One region of the Streptomyces sp. SS7 genome, then DNA from elsewhere that is predicted to be linked to it. Evidence: riboswitches for the same ligand, from Rfam matches in the RefSeq annotation. Region 1 holds a riboswitch; each other region holds the start of a gene.

The links. A riboswitch is a leader RNA that binds a small molecule or an ion and turns the genes downstream of it on or off. The one in region 1 is predicted to bind S-adenosylmethionine.
Region 2: linked by a shared signal. The riboswitch ahead of thrC (threonine synthase) and the one ahead of U5640_RS32900 (aminotransferase class V-fold PLP-dependent enzyme) in region 1 are both predicted to bind S-adenosylmethionine.
Region 3: linked by a shared signal. The riboswitch ahead of U5640_RS04620 (amino acid ABC transporter permease) and the one ahead of U5640_RS32900 (aminotransferase class V-fold PLP-dependent enzyme) in region 1 are both predicted to bind S-adenosylmethionine.

The regions. Positions count from the first base shown of each region.
Region 1 covers NZ_CP141223.1:7,165,348-7,172,474, forward strand. The annotation lists gene U5640_RS32885 (cytochrome bc complex cytochrome b subunit) at 1-1,494, shown strand, start outside; gene U5640_RS32890 (IS1182 family transposase) at 1,574-3,220, opposite strand; gene trpD (anthranilate phosphoribosyltransferase) at 3,396-4,460, shown strand; SAM riboswitch class IV at 4,569-4,685, shown strand; gene U5640_RS32900 (aminotransferase class V-fold PLP-dependent enzyme) at 4,851-6,221, shown strand; gene U5640_RS32905 (Lrp/AsnC ligand binding domain-containing protein) at 6,255-6,536, opposite strand; gene U5640_RS32910 (rhomboid family intramembrane serine protease) at 6,533-7,127, opposite strand, start outside.
Region 2 covers NZ_CP141223.1:5,423,884-5,431,010, forward strand. The annotation lists gene U5640_RS25110 (extracellular solute-binding protein) at 138-1,376, shown strand; gene U5640_RS25115 (DUF3263 domain-containing protein) at 1,430-1,669, shown strand; gene otsB (trehalose-phosphatase) at 1,679-2,533, shown strand; gene U5640_RS25125 (trehalose-6-phosphate synthase) at 2,521-3,936, opposite strand; gene U5640_RS25130 (glucosyl-3-phosphoglycerate synthase) at 4,045-4,989, opposite strand; SAM riboswitch class I at 5,126-5,264, shown strand; gene thrC (threonine synthase) at 5,283-6,563, shown strand; gene U5640_RS25140 (MoaD/ThiS family protein) at 6,607-6,882, shown strand.
Region 3 covers NZ_CP141223.1:1,023,823-1,030,949, forward strand. The annotation lists gene U5640_RS04600 (NtaA/DmoA family FMN-dependent monooxygenase) at 1-278, opposite strand, end outside; gene U5640_RS04605 (LLM class flavin-dependent oxidoreductase) at 301-1,491, opposite strand; gene U5640_RS04610 (ABC transporter substrate-binding protein) at 1,814-2,839, opposite strand; gene U5640_RS04615 (amino acid ABC transporter ATP-binding protein) at 2,904-3,701, opposite strand; gene U5640_RS04620 (amino acid ABC transporter permease) at 3,698-4,675, opposite strand; SAM riboswitch class IV at 5,043-5,152, opposite strand; gene U5640_RS04625 (glutathione S-transferase C-terminal domain-containing protein) at 5,218-6,114, opposite strand; gene U5640_RS04630 (putative leader peptide) at 6,258-6,380, opposite strand; gene U5640_RS04635 (carbohydrate kinase family protein) at 6,876-7,127, opposite strand, start outside.

The DNA of each region.
Region 1 (7,127 bases):
TTCATGCTCGGCGAAGTGTGCATGTACAGCTTCATCATCATCATCCTCACGGGTGTGTACCTGACGCTGTTCTTCCACCCGTCGATGAACGAGGTGGAGTACCACGGCAGCTACGTCCCGCTGCAGGGACAGCTGATGTCCGAGGCGTTCAACTCGACCATGCACATCTCCTTCGACGTGCGCGGTGGTCTGCTCATCCGGCAGATCCACCACTGGGCGGCGCTGATCTTCCTCGCCGGCATGTTCGTGCACATGATGCGCGTGTTCTTCACCGGCGCGTTCCGCAAGCCGCGTGAGATCAACTGGCTGTTCGGCTTCCTGCTGTTCGTCCTGGGCATGTTCACCGGCTTCACCGGTTACTCGCTCCCGGACGACCTGCTCTCCGGCACCGGTGTCCGCTTCACCGAGGGCGCCATCCTGTCGATGCCGATCGTCGGCACGTACATCTCGATGTTCCTCTTCGGCGGCGAGTTCCCCGGCCACGACTTCGTGGCGCGGTTCTACTCGATCCACATCCTGCTGCTGCCGGGCATCATGCTCGGCCTGATGGTGGCGCACCTGATCCTGGTCTTCTACCACAAGCACACGCAGTTCGCGGGCCCCGGCAAGAGCAACAAGAACGTCGTCGGCATGCCCCTGCTGCCCGTGTACATGGCGAAGGCGGGCGGCTTCTTCTTCCTGGTCTTCGGCACGATCGCGGCCATCGCGGCGCTCGCGCAGATCAACCCGGTGTGGGTCTTCGGCCCCTACCGTCCGGACCAGGTGTCCACCGGCGCCCAGCCCGACTGGTACATGGGCTTCGCCGAGGGTCTGATCCGCTTCATGCCGGGCTGGGAGGTCAACATCTGGGGCCACACGCTGGTCCTGGGCGTCTTCATCCCGCTGGTCCTGTTCGGTGTCGTCCTCGCGGCGCTGGCGCTGTACCCGTTCATCGAGTCGTGGATCACCGGCGACAAGCGCGAGCACCACATCCTGGACCGTCCGCGCAACGCCCCCACGCGCACCGCGCTGGGCGTCGCCTGGGTCACGATGTACATGATCACGCTGGTCGGCGGTGGCAACGACCTGTGGGCCACCCACTTCCACCTGTCGATCAACTCGATCACCTGGTTCGTCCGGATCTTCTTCTTCGCCGGACCGGTCATCGCGTACATCCTCACCAAGCGCATCTGCCTCGGCCTCCAGCGCCGCGACAAGGACAAGGTGCTGCACGGTCGCGAGACCGGCACCATCAAGCGCCTGCCGCACGGTGAGTTCATCGAGGTCCACGAGCCGCTCAGCCAGGAGCAGCTCTTCACCCTCACGGCGCACGAGCAGTACGAGCCGGCCGCGGTCGGCCCGGCGGTCGACGAGAACGGCGTCGAGCGCAAGATCACGCGGTCCGAGAAGCTGCGCGCCAAGATCAGCGGCGCGTACTTCGGCGAGGACCAGCAGATCCCGAAGCCGACCGTCGAGGAGTACAAGGAGATCACGAGCGGCCACGGCCACCACTGATCGTCCGGCGTCGCCACGCCGAGTGTGAAGGGCCCCGTCCGGTGTTCGGACGCTGTTGGTAAATCCGCCCCGCTGGATCTCATCCAGCGGGGCGGAGTGCTGCGAAGGGTGAGACTCGTGTGCGGGCAAGGGGCCGGCCGGTGAGCCAGGCGTCGAGTCGTGCCAGGTTGATCGCAGCGCCGGTGAAGTGGTGTTGCAGCCGGGTCTTGGCAAGCCCGCGGTAGCGGGATCTGCGCAGGCCGAACGCCTGGACGCCTTGGGAGATCGTGCCCTCGACGCCGGCGCGGTGTCCGTAGCGACGGCGCCAGTGGTCGGTGTCCTGCTCGCTGCGGGCCTGCCGGAGGATCTCGTGTTCGGCCTTCGGCCGCAGGGTCAGGTTGCGGCCGGTTTCGGCGGTGGTGCAGGAGGTCCGCAGTTCGCAGGGTCCGCAGTGGCGTTCGGCGAAGCGGACGCGGGTGACCGGGGTGCCGTACTGGCTCCGGGCGTCTCGCCACTGGACGCTGGTGTGGCCGCCGGGGCAGACGGCCTGGCGCTGGTCCCAGTCGACGGTGAAACGGGTGCTGTCGAAGAAGCCGCCTGCCGTCTGTTGCCGGATGGTGTTCTTCCCGACCGGTCCGACGAGGTTGATGCCGTGATCGCGACGGGCGTGGTGGATCTGCTCGGCATCGACGTATCCGGCGTCCACCAGGTGTTCGTCCGGCACCAGCCCGCGGCCGGCCAGAGCGGTGTGGATGTCCTCCAGGGCGGCGTCGTCCCTCACCGGCGCCGTGGTGGTGTGGATGTGGGTGATCAGGTGCGGGGCGTCGGGCTCGCAGGTCTCGCTGAGATGGACCTTGTAGCCGGACCAGCCCAGATCCCGCTTCGCGCCGGTCCTGGCCTCGGGCTCGTGCGGGGTGCGTAAGCGGATCAGGCCAGGCGGTGTGTTCTTCGGCTCGCGCCAGCGCACGACGCCGTCGACCTGGTGGAACTGCTGCACCCATGTCTGACGCAGGAACTCCACCGCGGGCAGGTCACGCAGGGCGGGCGGAGCCTGGGGCGACCGGATGGCGCGCAGCAGCACCATCCCGTCGGCTCCGCACTGGTCGCCGTGCTCGACACGGGCAGCCCACCGAGAGGGGAAACGGGTGTCCTCCGGCCGGGCGGAGTAGCGGTCGAACCACTGCGGCGCCGCCATCGTCACCAGCCACTCCCCGGCCACCTCGGCGACCTGGTTCAGTGCCGCCCGCAGTGTCTCGACCACGAACTCCAGCCGGTTCAGATCCCTCGTCGCGGCCAGTACGTGGGTGGCGTCCGTGCGCTGGCGCTTGCCCGCCTTGACCAGGCCGGCCTCACCGGCCGCCCGCAGCACCGCATCGAACACGGCCCCGCCCGCGTCGCCCTCGATGAGCCGCGCACGGAACTCACTGAGCACCGAGAAGTCGAAGCCCGTGTCGGTCAGCTCCAGCGACAGGGCGTACTTCCAGTCCAGCCTCGAGCGCACCGCGTGCGCGGCCTGCCGGTCGGTCAGCCCCTCCGCGAACTGCAACACCGACACCAGCGCCAGCCTGGCCGGCGACACCACCGGTCGCCCCCGCACCGGGAACAGCTCCTCGAAGTCGGCATCGGCGAAGACCGGCCCGAGCGCATCCCGCACCCGCATCGCCAGACACCCCTTCGGGAACACCGCGCGAGCCACCCGCGCCGTCTCCTCAGGAATCTCCGCCAGATCCACCCCACGCAACGACACGAACCCACCCCAGAAACACGACGACGGCCTGCACAACCCCAACGGGGTCATGCAGGCCGTCGTCACTCAGGCCCCCGCATTTACCAACAGCGTCCGGTGTTCGGACGGGGCCCTTCACCGTGTCCTGACCTGGATAAGGTGGCCCCACGTGGTTCTACGACACCCAGGAGCGGCTATGAGCGCTGTGACCCCCGCTGGAGGCGACACCGCGGCGGGCCGTTCCTGGCCCGACGTGCTGAACGCCCTGCTCTACGGCCGTGACCAGAGCGCCGACGCCACCGCCTGGGCGATGGACCGGATCATGCGGGGGGAGGCGACGGACGCGCAGATCGCCGGGTTCGTGGTGGCGCTGCGGGCCAAGGGCGAGACCGTCGAGGAGATCAACGGGCTCGTGCGGACGATGTACGAGCACGCCAACACGATCGAGGTGCCGGGCCGGACCGTCGACATCGTCGGTACCGGCGGCGACGGCGCCAAGACCGTCAACATCTCCACCATGTCGGCGATCGTGGTCGCCGGCAGCGGCGTCACCGTCGTCAAGCACGGCAACCGGGCCGCGTCCTCCGCCTCCGGCGCCTCGGACGTGCTGGAGAAGCTGGGCGTCAATCTGGAGCTGACCCCGGCGCGGGTGGCCGAGGTGGCCCGGGAGGCCGGGATCACCTTCTGCTTCGCGATCAAGTTCCATCCGGCGCTGCGTCACGCGGGTGCCGCGCGCGGGCAGTTGGGCATCCGCACGGTCTTCAACATCCTCGGCCCGCTGACCAACCCGGCCCGGGTGCGGGCCCAGGCGGTCGGCGTCGCGGACCCGCGGATGGCCCCGGTCGTCGCGGGCGTCTTCGCCGAGCGCGGCCACTCCTCGCTGGTGTTCCGGGGCGACGACGGCCTCGACGAGCTGACCACCACCGCCACCTCACGGGTGTGGGTGGTACGCGACGGCAAGGTCACCGAGGAGGTCTTCGACCCGCGGGACGTCGGCCTCGAGCTGGTACCGGTGGAGGCCCTGCGGGGCGGCGACCCGTCGTACAACGCGGAGGTCGCCCGCCGCCTGCTGGAGGGCGAGCAGGGCCCCGTGCGGGACGCCGTGCTGCTGAACTCGGCGGCCGCCCTGGTCGCCGTGGAGCCGGGCACGGGCACCCTCGCGGAGCAGATCCGCGCCGGCATGGACCGCGCGGCCGAGTCCATCGACTCGGGCGCCGCGAAGCGGGCCCTGGACCGCTGGGTCGCCGCCACCCACGCGTAAGCCGCGTCCCCGCGCCTTCTGGGGCGCTTTCGCACCGCGGGTCGTGCGGTCCCGTCATTCGGACACGAGTTGCGGGACCGCGATCACTTCCCGTACGTTCCTGTACCAGGTCATGAGTGACAGTCATGAGGCCCCGGCCGACTGTCCGGCAACCCTCCGTCCGTGGCGGGGTGCCCCGGGTGAGGACCAGGCCGTAGGCAGCGAGGTCTACGGCAAGCGCGGACCCCTCGCGAAACACCAGGGGTCCTGGTCGTCGAGGGAGCCTTCTGTGAGCAAGCGAATGCGCTAGGGCGCCGAGCCCCGCCTCCGCACACCCCCTTTCACCTTTCTCCGTGCTCGAGCCGTAGCGGCTCGCACGGTGATTCCGCTTGCCCTTCACAGGAGTTCGCCATGTCCGTCTCCAGCGCTGCCACCGTCCGCCCCGTTTGTGACCTTTCGCAGGAGCTGCCCGTTCTCGGCAGGGATGTCACCGTCCCGCTCGTCACCGGCGGCGAGGTCACCTACGCCGCGCTCGACTACGCCGCCAGCGCCCCCGCCCTCCAGCGCGTCTGGGACGACGTGGCGGCCTACGCCCCGTACTACGGCAGCGTCCACCGCGGTGCCGGCTACCTCTCCCAGCTCTCCACGGACCTGTTCGAGAACGCCCGCCGCACGGTCACCGCGTTCCTGGACTGCCGGGAGGACGACCAGCTGGTCTTCACCCGCTCCACCACCGACTCGCTGAACCTGCTGGCCGCCGCCCTGCCGGCCGGCTGCCAGGTGTTCGTCTTCGAGACCGAGCACCACGCGTCCCTGCTGCCCTGGAAGGACGCCCGGGTCACCTACCTCGACGCCCCGCGCACCCCGCAGCAGGCCGTCGAGACCCTGGAGCGGGCCCTCGCCGCCCGTGACCCGCACGGCCCGGCCCTGGTCTGCGTCACCGGCGCCTCCAACGTCACCGGCGAGCTGTGGCCCGTGCGCGAGCTCGCGGCCGCCGCCCACGCGCACGGTGCCCGGATCGTCCTGGACGCGGCCCAGCTCGCCCCGCACCACCCGGTGTCCGTCCGTGACCTGGACGTCGACTACGTGGCGTTCTCCGGGCACAAGCTGTACGCCCCGTTCGGCTCCGGCGTGCTGGCCGGACGCGCCGACTGGCTCCGGGCGGCCGACCCCTACCTCGCGGGCGGCGGCGCCAGCCGCAAGGTCACCCGGCGCGAGGACGGGGGAGTGGACGTGGAGTGGCACGAGACCGCGGCCCGCCACGAGGCCGGCTCCCCGAACGTCATCGGCGCCTACTCCATCGCCTCGGCCTGCAGGGCCCTCACGGAGGCCGGCTTCGACACCCTCGTCGCCCGTGAGCAGCACCTGATCGCCCGGGTGCGGGCGGGCCTCGCCGAGGTCCCGCAGGTCAGGATCCTGTCCCTGTTCGGCGACGACGCCCCGCGGGTCGGCGTGATCTCCTTCGTCGTGGAGGGCTGGAACAGCTCCCACTTCGCCGCGGCGCTCTCCGCGGAGTACGGCATCGGCGTCCGCGACGGCCTCTTCTGCGCCCACCCCCTGGTCCGCACCCTGCTGGGCAGCGAGCCCCAGGCCCAGGGCGAGTGCGGTGCCCCCGAGGCGGCCCCGGGCGAGAAGTCCCTCAACGCCATCCGGGTGAGCTTCGGCGCCGGCACCCCCGACGAGCACGTGGACCGCTTCGTCGCGGCGGTCCGCGAGCTGGTGAGCGAGGGCCCGAAGTGGACGTACCGCACGGAGGACGGCCGCTGCGTCCCGGCGGTGTGAGGCGTCGTGGCGCCGGGGGCGGGGTTCAGCCGGTCAGGAGTCCAGGCCGATCGCGAACGCCGCCTCCAGGTCGTGCTGGGAGTACGTGCGGAACGCCACGTGGGTGTCCGTGGCCTCGACGCCGGGGATCTTGCTGATGCTGCCCGGGATGACCTCCGCGAGGTCCTCGTGCTGCTGCACCCGGACCATGGCGATCAGGTCGTACGTCCCGGTCACGGAGAACACCTCGCTCACGGAGTCCAGCGCCGCGATCCGCTCGGCGATCTCGGGGATCCGGTCCACGCTGGTCTTGATGAGGACGATCGCGGTGATCACGGCTGGTTCTCTCCCTCGGGGGCCGGAGCTGGGGCGGCCCTCACTCTAGTGCCCCGGCCGAAACGCGCCCACGCGTAGGCGAAGCCCAGGCCGAAGCCCACCAGGTGCGCCAGATAGGCCACGCCGGGCCCCTGGGCCGCCTGCCCCACCGCGACCCACTGGAGCGCCGCCCAGAACGGCAGCACCACCCACGCCGGGAACCGCAGCGGCAGGAAGAACAGGAACGGCAGCAGGCTGGTCACCCGGGCCCGCGGGAACAGGTACAGGAAGGCGCCCAGGACCGCAGAGATCGCCCCGGAGGCGCCCACCAGCGACTGCGGGGACCCGGCGTGCGCGGCCGCGTACCCGAGCAGGGCGAGACAGCCGCAGGACAGGTAGAGGAGGGTGAACGCGACGCGGCCCATCCGCTGCTCGGTCATCGCCCCGAAGACGTACAGGAAGAGCATGTTGCCCAGCAGGTGGACCCAGCTGCCGTGGACGAAGAGGGCCGTGGCGGGGGTCAGGACGGCGCGCGCGGAGCCCGCGAAGAGTTCCGCCGGGACCACGCCCCAGCGGCGGAAATAGGCCCGCTGGGCGGCCATGAGCCCCTCC
Region 2 (7,127 bases), 1.7 Mb from region 1:
AAAGAGGTCTAGTCCACCCTTATGGTGTAGACCTTGATCCGGATAGCGGACCCATTGGTATGAGCAATCATTTCGGGAGTGAGGGGCGACACGTGCACCGGCGGGCAGGCAGGTCACTGACGACGATCGTGGGCGGACTGTCCACCCTGGGCCTGGCGGCGGTGCTGTCCGGCTGCGGACTCACCTCCGGCTCCGACCACACCACCCTCAGACTCGTCGCCGCCGACTACGGCGACAGCGCCGCCAACAGCTCCACGAAATACTGGGGCGCCCTGGTCGAGGCGTACGAGAAGAAACACCCCGACGTCACCGTCGACGTCACCGTCTCCTCCTGGAACGACGTCGACGCCGAGGTCAAGACCATGGTCGACGCGGGCCACCCGCCCGACATGGCGCAGATCGGCTCCTACGCCGACTACGCGGCCGCCGACCAGCTCTACACGGCGGACGACCTGCTCTCCGTCACCGTCCAGGCCGACTTCGTGCAGCAGCTCGCCACCGCCGGCAAGGTGCGCGGCGTGCAGTACGGCATGCCGTTCGCCTCCTCCACCCGGCTGCTCTTCTACAACAGGACCCTCTTCGCCGAGGCCGGGATCACCCCGCCGACCACCTGGGCCGAACTCGCCGCGGACGCCGCGAAGCTGAAGGCCCAGGGCGTGAAGTACCCCTATGCGCTGCCCCTCGGGCCCGAGGAGGCCCAGGCCGAGACCCTCCAGTGGCTGCTCAGCGGCGGAGGCGGCTACGCCCGGAGCGCCGGCGGCTACAGCATCGACTCGACCGAGAACGTCGACACGTTCGACTGGCTCAAGGACAAGCTGGTCGGCAAGGGACTCACCGGGCCGGTCGCACCGGGCTCGCTCAACCGCGCGGACGCCTTCACGGCGTTCGCCGACGGACAGGTCGGCATGCTCAACGGGCACCCCTCCCTGATGAAGATGGCCCAGAAGACCGGCGTGAAGTTCGGCATGGTGCCGATGCCCGGCGTCGACGGCCCCTCCAAGGTCGCCATGGGCGTCGCCGACTGGATGACCGCCTTCCGCAAGAACGGGCACGCCGAGCAGATCGGCCGGTTCCTCGACTTCGTCTACAGCGAGCGGAACGTGCTCGGCTTCTCCCGCGAGTACGACCTGCTGCCCGTCACCACCTCCGCCTCCCAGATCATGAGCACCTCCTCGCGGGACGCCGCGCTGCGGCCCTTCCTGGAGGAACTCCCGCTCGCCGAGGTCTACCCCGTCGGACGGACCTCCTGGGCGCAGGTCAGCGCGGCCGTCAAGAAGGGCATCGGCAGGGCCGTGACCCGCTCCGGCGACCCGGCGGCCGTCCTGTCCGACCTCCAGGCCAAGGCGATGAGCGCGCAGAGCGCCGCCGGGGAGTGAGCCGGCTGTCGGTGGCCGGGGTTACGGTGCTCGGGTACGCGGGAGCGCCGGAGGTGCGGGCAGTGCCAGAACAGCTGGAGACCAGGGAACGCGACATCCTCGCCCTGGAGCGTCGCACCTTCCCCGGCCCCGGAGCCAAGGAGCGCGCCATCCGCGAGGAGCTCGACCTCTCCCCGGTCCGCTACTACCAGCTCCTCAACGCCCTCCTGGACGACCCGCGGGCGCTGGCCCACGACCCGGTGACGGTGAACAGACTGAGAAGGGTCCGCGAGACCAGGCGGGGCGACCGATAGTGTCGCCGTATGGGCACCCAGGAGACGCACTCAACGGACCCCGTACCCACGACCCCGGCCGGCCGTGAGGCCCTCGCCGCCATTCTGGCGCGCCCCGCGGCCACCCTCGTCGGTCTCGACTTCGACGGCACGCTCGCCCCGATCGTCGAGAACCCCGAGGACGCCCGCGCCCACCCCGACGCCCTCGCCGCCCTCGCCGCCCTCGCACCCAAGGTCGCCGCCGTCGCCGTCATCACCGGCCGCCCCGCCGAGGTGGCCGTCCGCAACGGCGGCTTCGCGGGCGCCAGGGGACTGGACCACCTCACCGTCCTCGGCCACTACGGCGCCGAACGCTGGGAGGCCCGCACCCAGGAGATCACCGCCCCCGCACCCCACCCGGGCGTCGCCGCCGTCCGCGCCGAGCTGCCCGCCGTCCTGGACGCGGCCGGCGCGGGGCAGGGCGTCCGGGTGGAGGAGAAGGGCGGCCGGGCCGTCGCCGTGCACACCCGCCGCGCCGCCGACCCCCTCGCCGCCTTCGAGACCCTCCGCGAGCCCCTCGCCGCCCTCGCCGCCCGCCACGGCCTCATCGTGGAACCCGGCCGGTACGTGCTGGAGCTGCGCCCGCCCGGCATGGACAAGGGCGTCGCCCTCCTCGACCACGTCCGCGCCACCGGCGCCGGGTCCGTCCTCTACGCCGGCGACGACCTCGGCGACCTCCCCGCCTTCTCCGCCGTCGAGAAACTCCGCCAGGACGGCGTCCCCGGCCTCCTCGTCTGCAGCGGTTCCACCGAGGTGACGGAACTCGCGGCCCGCGCCGACCTGGTCGTCGACGGCCCCGCCGGCGTCGTACGCCTCCTGCGGGACCTCGCCGGTCAGCTGGGCTGAAGGTCCCGCAGGGCCGTCAGCTGCTCCAGGAACCACTGGGCCGGAGGCAGCGCGGTCGCGGCGGCGGCCAGCCGTTTGACGCGCTCGGCGCGCTCCTCCGGCCCCATGGACAGGGCCTCGTGCAGGGCACGGGCCGTCTCCAGGACGTCGTACGGATTCACGACGATCGCGTCCTCGCCCAGCTCCCAGTACGCCCCGGCCTCCCGCGACAGCACCAGCGCGCACCCCCGGTCGGAGACGACCGGGACCTCCTTGGCGACCAGGTTCATCCCGTCCCGGATCGGGTTGACCAGCGCCACGTCCGCGAGCCGGTACGCGGCGAGGGAGCGGGCGAAGTCGTCCTCCAGGTTCAGCAGGACCGGGGTCCAGCCGGGGGTGCCGTACTGTTCGTTGATCTCCGCCGACAGCCGCGAGACCTCCGCCGTGTAGGCGCGGTAGACGGCGAGATCCTGCCGGGAGGGGTAGGCGAAGGCGATGTGGACGACCCGCTCCCGCCACTCGGGGTGGTCGTCGAGGAGCTGCCGGTAGGCCAGCAGACCGCGCACGATGTTCTTCGACAGCTCGGTGCGGTCGACCCGCACGACGGTCCTGCGGTCCGTGCCGCCGATCTCCTCGCGCAGGGCGACGATCCGCTCCTCCACGTCCGGCCGGTGCGAGCGCTCGCGCAGGAAGTCGGCGTCGGCGCCCAGACCGTGCACCCCGATCAGGGTGCCGCCCGTGCCGCCCACGTACTCCGCGCAGCACGCGGTGAACGCGTCCGCCCAGCGCCGGGTGAGGAAGCCCAGCCGGTCCGCGCCGAGCATGCCCCGCAGCAGCTGCTCGCGGATGTCCGCCGGCAGCAGCCCGAAGTAGTCCACCGGCGCCCACGGCGTGTGCGAGAAGTGCCCGATGCGCAGGTCCGGGCGGAGTTCGCGGAGCATCCCGGGCACCAGACAGAGGTGGTAGTCCTGCACGAGGACCGCCGCGCCGTCCGCCGCCTCCTCCGCCAGCGCCTCGGCGAACGCGCGGTTGTACGTCTCGTACGACGCCCACTGGCGCCGGAACTCCGCGTCGAAGGACGGTTCCAGCGGGGTCTGGTAGAGGAGGTGGTGGATGAACCACAGGACCGAGTTCGCGATGCCGTTGTAGGCGTCCTCGTGCACGTCGGCCGGGACGGGCAGCATCCGCACGCCCTCCTCGCCGACCCCGCGCCGGACCGCCTCCCGGTCGCCGTCGGACAGCGCGGAGCACACCCACAGCGCGCCGGCGTCCGGGCCGATCGCCGACAGACCGGAGACCAGCCCGCCGCCCCCGCGTTTCGAGTGCAGCGAGCCGTCCTCGCCGATCGTGTAGGAGACCGGGCCGCGATTGGACGCGACCAGCACCTGAGCACCCCGAGCAGCAGTGTCGTGCGTGGAAGCCATACGCCTCAACCTAGCCCGGCCGGGAAACAATCAAACGTACGGTGGCGCTGTGTGCGGGGGTCGTATCCAGCCGTATACGACCCGTCCTCCCGCACGGCGCAACAGGCCCTAAGCGACCTTGCGGGACCGGTACTCCGCGATCTCCGCCATCGGTGGCCGTTCCTCCGTGTCCACCGTGTAGGTCCGCGGCTCGAAACCGTCGGGGCCGCGTTCGAACTGGGTGAGGGCGGGGCGGACGAGATGGCCGCGGGCCAGCCGCAGCTGGGCGGTGCGGTAGATCGCCGCCGCCATCCGGCCGAGGGCCTGCCCGTCCTGGTGGCGGTGCTTGCGCACCCCCAGGTCCACCTGCGCGAGCGCGTCGAGGCCCACCAGGTGCAGCGCGTCGATCAGCATGCCGAGCTCCACGCCGTAGCCCACCGGGAACGGCAGCTGTTCGAGCAGGGAGCGGCGGGCCGCGTACTCGCCGCCGAGCGGCTGCACGAAACCGGCCAGCTGCGGCCAGTGCAGGTTCAGCAGCGGGCGCGCCATCAGCTCGGTGACCCGGCCGCCCTGCCCGGCGGCGCCGCCCAGGGGACGGTCGTACATCCCCTTGACGAGGTCCACCGCGGGGTCGGTGAGCAGCGGGCCGACGATGCCGGAGACGAAGTCCGAGGAGAACTCCCTGAGGTCGGCGTCTATGAAACAGACGATGTCCCCGCCGGTGACCAGCAGGGACCGCCACAGGACCTCCCCCTTGCCGGGCACGGCCGGGACGCGGGGCAGGATCGTGTCGCGGTGGACGACCCGCGCGCCGGCCGCCGCCGCGACCGCGGCCGTGCGGTCGGTCGAACCCGAGTCGACGACCACGAGCTCGTCGACCAGCGGGACCTGCTGCATGAGGTCGTGCCGGATGACCGCGACGATCTCGCCGACGGTCTCCTCCTCGTTCAGCGCGGGCAGGACGACACTGACCCGCTGCCCCGAGGACCGTTTGGCCGCCATGATCCGGTGCAGCGGTCGGTCGGTCACGGTCCAGGAGCGGGTGGTCAGCCAGCGCTCGACTTCTTCCAGCACGTACGCGGCTCCTTCACCTGTGATCCGTCTCGCGGTTCGGACGACTATCTCAACTGTCCTGGTTGTCGGTTACAGTCTTGAACAACGCGGGTGACCATCGCATGTCCTCGGTGGCCCGCCGTCCACAACTTCATACCGCTCATCCAGAGGGGCAGAGGGAAACGGCCCGATGAAGCCCCGGCAACCCTCCAGCCGGTCTCGTTCACGCGAGGCTCCCGGCTAGGGAAGGTGCCAAATCCGTCTCACGGCGAGATGCGTCGTGAGGAAGATGAGGAGAAAGGGCCTCGCCTCACATGGCTGCGCAGACTGTTGCAACCGAATCCACCGTAGACCTGGGTCCCGCCGCGGCACTGAGCTGCCGCGAGTGCGGGCACCGCGTACCCCTCGGCCCCGTCTTCGCCTGCGAGGAGTGTTTCGGCCCGCTCGAGATCGCGTACGACTTCTCCGCCTACGACCCGGAGGAGCTCAGGAAGCGCATCGAGGCGGGACCCGCGAACATCTGGCGGTACGCGCCGCTGCTGCCCGTCCCGGCGGACGTGGCCGACAAGCCCAACATCAACCCCGGCTGGACCAAGCTCGTCAAGGCCGACAACCTGGCGCGCGAGCTGGGCGTCGAGCCCGGCAGGCTGTTCGTCAAGGACGACTCCGGCAACCCGACCCACTCCTTCAAGGACCGGGTCGTCGCCCAGGCCGTCGAGGCCGCGCGTGCCTTCGGCTACACGACCCTGAGCTGCTCCTCGACCGGCAACCTCGCCGGTGCCGTCGGCGCCGCGGCCGCCCGGGCCGGCTTCCGCTCCTGTGTGTTCATCCCGCACGACCTGGAGCAGGGCAAGGTCGTGATGGCCGCGATCTACGGCGGCGAGCTGGTCGGCATCGAGGGCAACTACGACGACGTCAACCGCTTCTGCTCCGAGCTCATCGGCGACCCGGCGGGCGAGGGCTGGGGCTTCGTCAACGTCAACCTGCGGCCGTACTACGCCGAGGGCTCCAAGACGCTGGCGTACGAGATCGCCGAGCAGCTCGGCTGGCAGCTCCCCGACCAGCTGGTCGTGCCGATCGCCTCCGGCTCACAGCTCACGAAGATCGACAAGGGCCTCCAGGAGCTGATCAAGCTGGGGCTCGTCGAGGACAGGCCGTACAAGATCTTCGGCGCGCAGGCGGAGGGGTGCTCCCCGGTGTCGGTGGCCTTCAAGGCCGGGCACGACGTGGTCCGCCCGCAGAAGCCGAACACCATCGCCAAGTCGCTGGCGATCGGCAACCCGGCGGACGGGCCGTACGTCCTCGACATCGCGCGCCGCACCGGCGGTGCGGTGGAGGACGTGACCGACGAGCAGGTCGTCGAGGCGATCAGGATTCTCGCCCGGACCGAGGGCATCTTCGCGGAGACCGCCGGCGGTGTGACGGTCGGCGTCACGAAGAAGCTGATCGAGAACGGGCTGCTGGACCCGGCGAAGACGACCGTCGTGCTGAACACCGGTGACGGTCTGAAGACGCTGGACGCGGTGGCCGGTACCGGGCTCACCGCGACGATCCGCCCGTCGCTGGAGTCCTTCCACGAGGCCGGGCTCGCGTAAGCGGCGCGCCCCCCGAAGCACGCACCTGACCGGAGGTCACACAGTGAGCGTCACCGTCCGCATCCCCACCATCCTGCGCACCTACACGGGTGGCCGGGCCGAGGTCACCGCCGAGGGGACCACCCTCGGCGAGGTCATCTCGGACCTGGAGAAGAACCACACCGGGATCGCCGCCCGGGTCCTGGACGACCAGGGCAAGCTGCGGCGGTTCGTGAACGTGTACGTGAACGACGACGACGTCCGTTTCGAGCAGGGGCTGGAGACGGCGACCCCGGACGGCGCGGGCGTGTCGATCATCCCGGCCGTCGCCGGCGGCTGAGCGGTGGCTGACCTCCGGTCAGTACCCGCGAGTAGTAACCGTCGGTAACATTGATTACCGAGTGTTCATCGAATTGCCCCCTCCGTGAGAGAAGCGGAGGGGGCAATTCAGTGTGGTTGAGCGAGGTACAGTTGGGGAACCGGGTCGCGAAACCCTGATCCGGAATCTTTGATTTCTGCCTTGCGCCCGACAAGAAGTAGCCAAAGTGCGAGCCTCTTGCGTGGCATTTGCGGCTTTTGCGGGGC
Region 3 (7,127 bases), 6.1 Mb from region 1:
CCGAGGCGGTCGGTGACGGCGGCGAGCGCGGCGAGGACGGTGAAGGTGTCGGGGCGGCCGACCACGTCCAGGTCGTAGATGGTGCCGCCCTGTTCGCGCAGGCGCAGGCCCTCGGCGAGGAAGAGGAAGTCGAACTTGGCGCGTTCGGCGGTGCGCGCGAAGTGGGCGAAGGAGCTGAACTCGATGTGGCTGCCGGCCTTCGGGTCGCTCCACACGGTGGTGTTGTTGACGCCGGGGAAGTGGGCGGCCAGATGGATCTGCTTCAGGGGCTTGCTCATGGTGGTCGGCTCTCCGTCCGGCTCAGGCTGCGGCGTAGCGGTTGGCGGGGCGGGACAGGCCGAGCAGTCCGCGCAGGGTGTCGGCCTCGTAGGCCTGGCGGAAGACGCCGCGGCGCTGGAGTTCGGGGACCAGGCCGCGGGTGATGGCGGGCAGGTCGTGGCCGACGACGGCGGGGCGCAGCCGGAATCCGGTCAGCCCGGCCTGCGCCAGCTCCTGGAGGAGGTCGGCGAGCTGGGCGGGGGTGCCGGTGAAGATCCGGGCGTCGCTGGTGTACGCCTCGCCGGCGAGGGTGTCGAGGCGGTCGCGGCGGGCGGCGGCCTCGGCGGGGTCGTCGTCGAGGAGGACGACGAGGTCGCCGAAGACGTGCAGGGGTTCGGCGGCGCGGCCGGCGGCCTGCTGCTCGGCACGGATCTCGGCGACGACGGCGCGGGCCTGGTCGTTGTCGTGCGGGGTGACGAAGCCGACGTCGGCGGCGCGGGCGACCAGCCGGTACGGGACGGTGGCGTGGGCGAGCGCGGCGACCACGGGCTGGCCCTGCGGCGGGCGGGGGGTGATCGAGGGGCCCTTGACGCTGAAGTGGCGGCCCTCGAAGTCGATGTAGTGCAGCTTGTCGCGGTCGATGAAGCGGCCCGTGGCCACGTCCCGGATCTCGGCGTCGTCCTCCCAGCTGTCCCAGAGGCGGCGCACCACCTCCACGTAGTCGGCGGCCTCGTCGAAGAGTTCCGTCACCACCGGGCCGTGGAAGTCGTCGACGCGCGGGACCGTACGGCGGCCGAAGTGGCCGGCGTCGCCGGGCCGGGCCGTGATCTGGACGCGCAGTCCGGCGCGGCCGGTGCTGACGTAGTCCAGGGTGGCGATCGCCTTGGAGAGGTGGAACGGCTCGGTGTGGGTGGTCACCGCCGTCGGCACCAGGCCTATGTGCCGGGTGAGCGGGGCGACGCGGGAGGCGACGAGCACGGCGTCGAGGCGGCCGCGCACCTGGTCGGTGCGGTCGTCCGGGTCGAGGGGGTGGGAGGACTGGGGGCCGAGGCCGTCCTCCAGGGTGACGAAGTCGAGCAGGCCGCGCTCGGCCTCGGCGACCAGGTCGGCCCAGTAGCCGGCGGTGAACAGCTCCTGGGGACGGGCGACCGGCTCGCGCCAGGAGGCGGGGTGCCAGCCGGTGCCGTCGAGGGCGACGGCGAGGTGGAGGGGAGAGACGGGGTTCGAGGACACGGAGGTGCCTTCCTGGAGGTCCGTACGGGGGCGCACGTCACCCGTGCGAGGGTGCGGCGGGAGGGGAACCGGTCAGGAGCAACAGAGCGCGCCGGCCACGCGACGGAGGTCGATGTGGGGCCGGGAGTGAAGGCGCACGGCCTGGCACAGGAGCGTCACGGCCGCCGCCTCCCCCGTCGGGCGCCCCGCGACGCCGTCCACACCTCGTCACGCGTCACAACGCCCCCACCGCGCCGGGTGTTCCCGGGGGCGCGCCACGGATCGCCGTGGTGCGCCCGTCGAGGCTGGTGCGGTGGGGTCGCCGACATGTCGTGACGATGCGTCAGGAGTTGTCCAGCGGCAGGCCGGGCGGGTTGATCTCCGACTTGGTGACGGCCTCGTTGGAGAGGTTGTAGGCGGCCAGCCACTTGGCGTACTGCCCGTTCTCGATCAGGTGGTTGATGGCGTCGGCGAGCGGCTTGGCCAGACCGCTGTCCTTCTTCGCGGTGGCCGCGATCAGGCCCTGGAGCGTCTCACCGGCGCCGGAGAAGGTGCCCGCGTTGCGGGTGGCGTTGGCGGTGCCGGCGGTCTGGGAGACGTTGTAGGCGATGCCGGGGTTGGGCCCGAAGTAGGCGTCGATCTTGCCGCTGCCGAGGGCGAGGTAGAGGCCGTTGCGGTCCGGGTAGTACTTGATCGTGAGCTTCTTGCCCTCGGCCTCGAGCTTCTTCTTCCACTCCAGGAGGATCTTCTCCTGGTTGGTGCCGGAGCCCACGGAGACGGTGAGGCCGGCGAGGTTCTCGTAGTCGCCGTCGAAGTTCCAGCTGCTGGACTTCTTCACCTCCCAGCCGAGGTTGTCCTGCCGGTAGGAGGCGAACTCGTACTTCTTCTTGCGCTCCTCGGTGTCGGTGACGTTGGAGAAGGCGGCGTCGACCTTGCCGCTGTCGATGCCGACGAAGAGGTTCTCCCAGGTGAAGTTCTTCGTCTCGGGCTTCAGTCCGAGGACGGCGGCGACCAGGCGGCCGAGGTCGGGCTCGGCGCCGGTGAGGGTCTTCTGGTCGTCGCCGATGTAGGCGAGCGGGGCGAATCCGGAGGGCAGGGCCCCGATCCCGATGGTGAGCCTGCCGCTCTTCCTCACCGCGGCCGGCAGTTCGGCGCTGATCGACTCGACCTCGGAGACCTTCAGGGTGGTCTCCTTCGCCGCGCCGTTGGAGACCCGGCCGATCGTCACGCTGCCGGAGGCGGCGGATCCGGCCGTGGTGGCGGCGTCGCTCTCACCACCGCAGGCGGCGAGCCCGGTGCCGAGGGTGGCGACCGCGGTCGCCGCGGTGATGCCGCGAATCAGGCTGCGTCGGGTGAAGTGGGTGGCCATGGCCGTTCCTTGTCGCTGGAGGTGATCAGGGTGGCGTGGGGGGAGGTCTGAAGGGTGCGGCGGGTCAGAGGACCTTGCTGAGGAAGTCCCGGGTCCGCTCGTGCCGCGGCTGGTCGAGGACCTCGTGGGGCGGGCCCTGCTCGACGATCTTGCCGCCGTCGATGAAGACGACCTTGTCGGCGACCTCGCGGGCGAAGCCGACCTCGTGGGTGACGATGACGAGGGTGGTGCCGCCGGTCGCCAGGTCCTTGATGACGGCGAGGACCTCGCCGACCAGCTCGGGGTCGAGGGCGGAGGTCGGCTCGTCGAAGAGGATGACGCCGGGGCGCAGGGCGAGGGCGCGGGCGATCGCGACGCGCTGCTGCTGGCCTCCGGAGAGCTGGCGGGGGTAGGCGCCGGCCTTGTCGCCGAGGCCGACCCGGCCGAGCAGTTCGCGGGCCAGCTCCTGGGCCGCGGACTTGCCGAGCCGGCCGGTGGCGACCGGGGCGGCGGCCACGTTGTCCAGCACGGTCAGGTGCGGGAAGAGGTTGAAGTTCTGGAAGACGAAGCCGATCCGCCCGCGCTGGGTGAGGATGGCCCGCTCGCTCAGCTCCTTGAGCCTCCCGCCCTGCCGCTTCACGCCGATCGGCTCGCCATTGATGCTCACGTGGCCGATCTCGGGCTTCTCCAGGTGGTTGATGACCCGCAGCAGGGTGGACTTTCCGGAGCCGGAGGGGCCGAGGATCACGGTGACCTCGCCGGGCCGGACGGTCAGGCTGACGCCGTCCAGCACCCGGTGGGTGCCGTACCACTTGTGCACGTCGTGCACCTCGACGGTGGCGGCCTCTGCGTCCGCCAGGGCCTCGATGGTGTCGGCGGTCATACGGCGGCCTCCCGGCGGATGCGCTCCCGCAGGCCGGTGAGCCCGGTGCGGAGCTTCTGCAGCGGTGTCGGCGGCAGGGAGCGGGTGGCACCGCGGGCGTAGTACCGCTCGACGTAGAACTGGACGACGGAGACGACGCTGGTCAGGATCAGGTACCAGACGGTGACGACCAGCAGCAGCGACACGATGTCGCCGGGATAGGTGGCGCCCATGGTCTGCGCGGTGCCGAACAGGTCGAGCAGCGAGACGTAGAACACCAGCGAGGTGGACTTGACCAGGCCGATGAGCTGATTGACGTAGTTCGGCACGATCGAGCGCAGGGCCTGCGGGAAGACGATCCTGCGGAACTGGTAGACCTTCGGCAGGCCGAGGGCGGCGGCCGCCTCGTGCTGGCCCTGGTCGACGGAGAGGATGCCGCCGCGGACCACTTCGGCGGCGTAGGCGGCCTCGTTGAGGCTGAGACCGACGACCGCGATCACCATGTCGGTGGCGAGCCGGGACTCGTCGAAGGTGAAGAACGCGGGGCCGAAGGGGACGCCCACACTGAGCGTCCGGTACAGGGCGCTGAAGTTGTACAGGAACAGCAGGACGACGATCAGCGGGATGGAGCGCAGCGCCCAGACGTAGGTCCAGCTGACCGCCCGCAGCACGGGGGACCTCGAGAGCCTGGCGAGGGCGAGCAGGACTCCGCCGAGCAGGCCCAGCACCGCGCTGTAGGCGGTGACTTCGAGGGTGATGAGCAGCCCGTCGAGGATCACGGGCCGCAGGAACCAGTAGCCGAACCGGTCCCACTGGTAGAACGGGTTGGACACCAGGCCGTGCACGAACTGGGCCACCAGGACCAGCACCACGGCGGTGGCGATCCAGCGTCCCGGGCGGCGCAGGGGCTGAACGCGCTGGGCGGTGAGCTTCTCTGACGGGGTGTCGGCGGCGGGTGCCTCGGCGAGGGTCACGGCGCCTGGGGGTTCACTCATGGTGGGCTCCGGCGGGAGTCGGGCACCCCGGACCGACGCAGGAGTGACGAGCCGGCGGGGATCGGCGCGCGGCGCACGGGTGCGTACGGGGGAACCGGGGTGGGGCGGCGGGCGGCACACCGCTTCGGCGGTGTCCGTCAGGAACGCGGGGTCGGGGCGAGGGGCGAGAGGGAGGAAGCTCAGCCCCGACAGCGGGCACGGCCCGGTGCGGTACACAGTGCGCTGTTCACGCGGAGCAGATCGACGGCGCGGTTGGCGGCGAACAGGTTCGACAGGTTCGCGTACGGCTGTACGCAGCCCTGGGGACGGCGTGCGGCCGTCCTGGGAGCTGCGTACATCTCGTCACCGTCACTGTCCGGCCCCGAGGGCCTCGCGCTTACCGAAACGTCATCCGGTCCGGTCGTCACCTGGGGCACCCCACCGCGGAGCGAGGGTTGCCGGTCAGCCAGCCAGGGCTTGTCGCTGACGCTCATGACCATTCGGCTTCCAAGTAAGGCAGTTGACCAGTCGAATGTCAACGGCCGTCCAAGGGATGGACCGGCTCAGGGCCGGTTGACCTGCGAAGGAAGGCTGTTGCCCTCCGCCGCGTGGGCTGCCCAGTCCAGGATCTGGACAGCGGCTCCGGCGGCTTCCAGGCCCTGACAACGGGCGTGGTGGCGGCGGGCGATGCCGTCCAGGTCGAGGTGCGCACCGAAGGCCGGACGGGCGGCCAGCCGGCGGGCGTAGGCCCACAGGGCGGGGTGTCCGGCGATGCGGCGCACGGCGTCGGCGTCGAGGTGGTGCCGGTGCACGGTGTCCAGCCGGACCAGCGCCACCCACAACTCGACGTCCGCCGCGGTGATCTGATCGCTGATCAGATATGGCTGGGCACCGAGCCCTTGTTCCAGGACGCCGAGGGTGGCGAGCAGCGCGTCGAGCGCGGCGGCCCGCCCGGCCGGGTCGGCGCCCGCTTCCCCGGCGCGCTGGGCCGCCTCCTCGATGCCCTGGGCGCACATGCGTTCCACGGCCTCGATCTCCGACTCCGAGCCGCACGGGTACAGCACGGCCCGGCCGCCGGCGAACCTCCGGGCCAGGTCGCGGGCGATGTCGGGGCCGTGGGTGGAGACGATCCGGCCCGACCAGTCGTCACTGAGCACCGGCGCGAGGGCCGGGCCGGTGTAGCGGTGGGCGCTGGCCTCGTAGAGCGGGCGCAGTTGCGCATGACCGCCGTCGGGACAGTCGGGGACGGCGGGCAGGAACGTCACCGGACAGGCCCGGTCGAGGCCGAGGAGGGCGTGGGTGACGGCGATGCGCAGTCCGTCCGGGTCGGCGGTGGACAGATGGAGCCGGTAGCGGCGCGGCACGGCGTAGTGCCCGCTGCGCGCGTCCCGGCCGATCCTGCCCCGGAAGGCGGGAGCGGGGCGGGCGGACGGGTGGGCGGCCAGCGGTGTGACGGACATGACTCTCCCCGGGGGCGGGCGCACGGGCGGACGTGCGCGCGGCGGATGCGACGGCGAAAAGGGAGACGGCCCTCGTCCTCACACGCGGGACGGGGCGGTGTCGGCGGACACCGCCGCTCGGTCCGGCGCGGGAGGGGCCCGGCTCAGCGCGGCAGGCTGATGGCGCTGCAGACGCGCTGCAGGTCGATGTGACGGCGGGAGGTGAGGAGGGGCGAAGACCAGGTCGTGCGGCTTGTGCGGCCGGCGGCCGGATGCAGGCGCCCCATGTTTCCCTACCTGTTCACTAGGATTCCCTGATCGAGTGTCGATCCACCCCTGGCGGACGTCAAGAGGGCGTCCACCAGGTGAGTACGGCGGGTGAGACGGATCGGTCCGGGACCCTGTCGCCGGCGTGCGGCACCTTCGGCGTGGAGCGCGACGCGGCCCTCCCCGGCGGAGACGACCGCGCCCGACCCCCGGCCCCGGCACGAAGCGAACGCCCCCCGGCCCCGGACCCGGCCCCGCCGGCCTGGAGCGCGACGCGGACCTCCCCGGCCGAGACGGCCGCGCCCGACCCCCGGCACGGAGCACGTGCCAAGAGGGCGACCGCCGCCCGACGGACGGCGAGCCGGGAGGCGATGTACGCGGACTTCAAGGCCTCCCGGCACGCCCCGCCACCCCTGCTTCTGCGGATGGTCGAGGCGGGTGGCCCTGTTCCTCAGCGGTCCCAGGGGCGCCGCACCCACTCACTCACGCACTCACTCACTCACTCACTCACTCACTCACGCATGGGACTTGGCGGAAGAGGCGAACGCATCCGCACCGGCCAGATCGAAGTCACCGTGATCGCTGCCGAGCCCCTGCGCGACCAGCGCGGCAGCCGCACTGCCCAGCACCGCCGCGTCACTCGGCGTACGCCCCAGCCCGATCCCCCTCAGGTACCCCGCGGAGAACGCGTCCCCGCACCCGGTGGTGTCGACGACGTCGACGACGAACGCCGGCACCGGCTCCGCCCCGTCCGCGCTCACCACCAG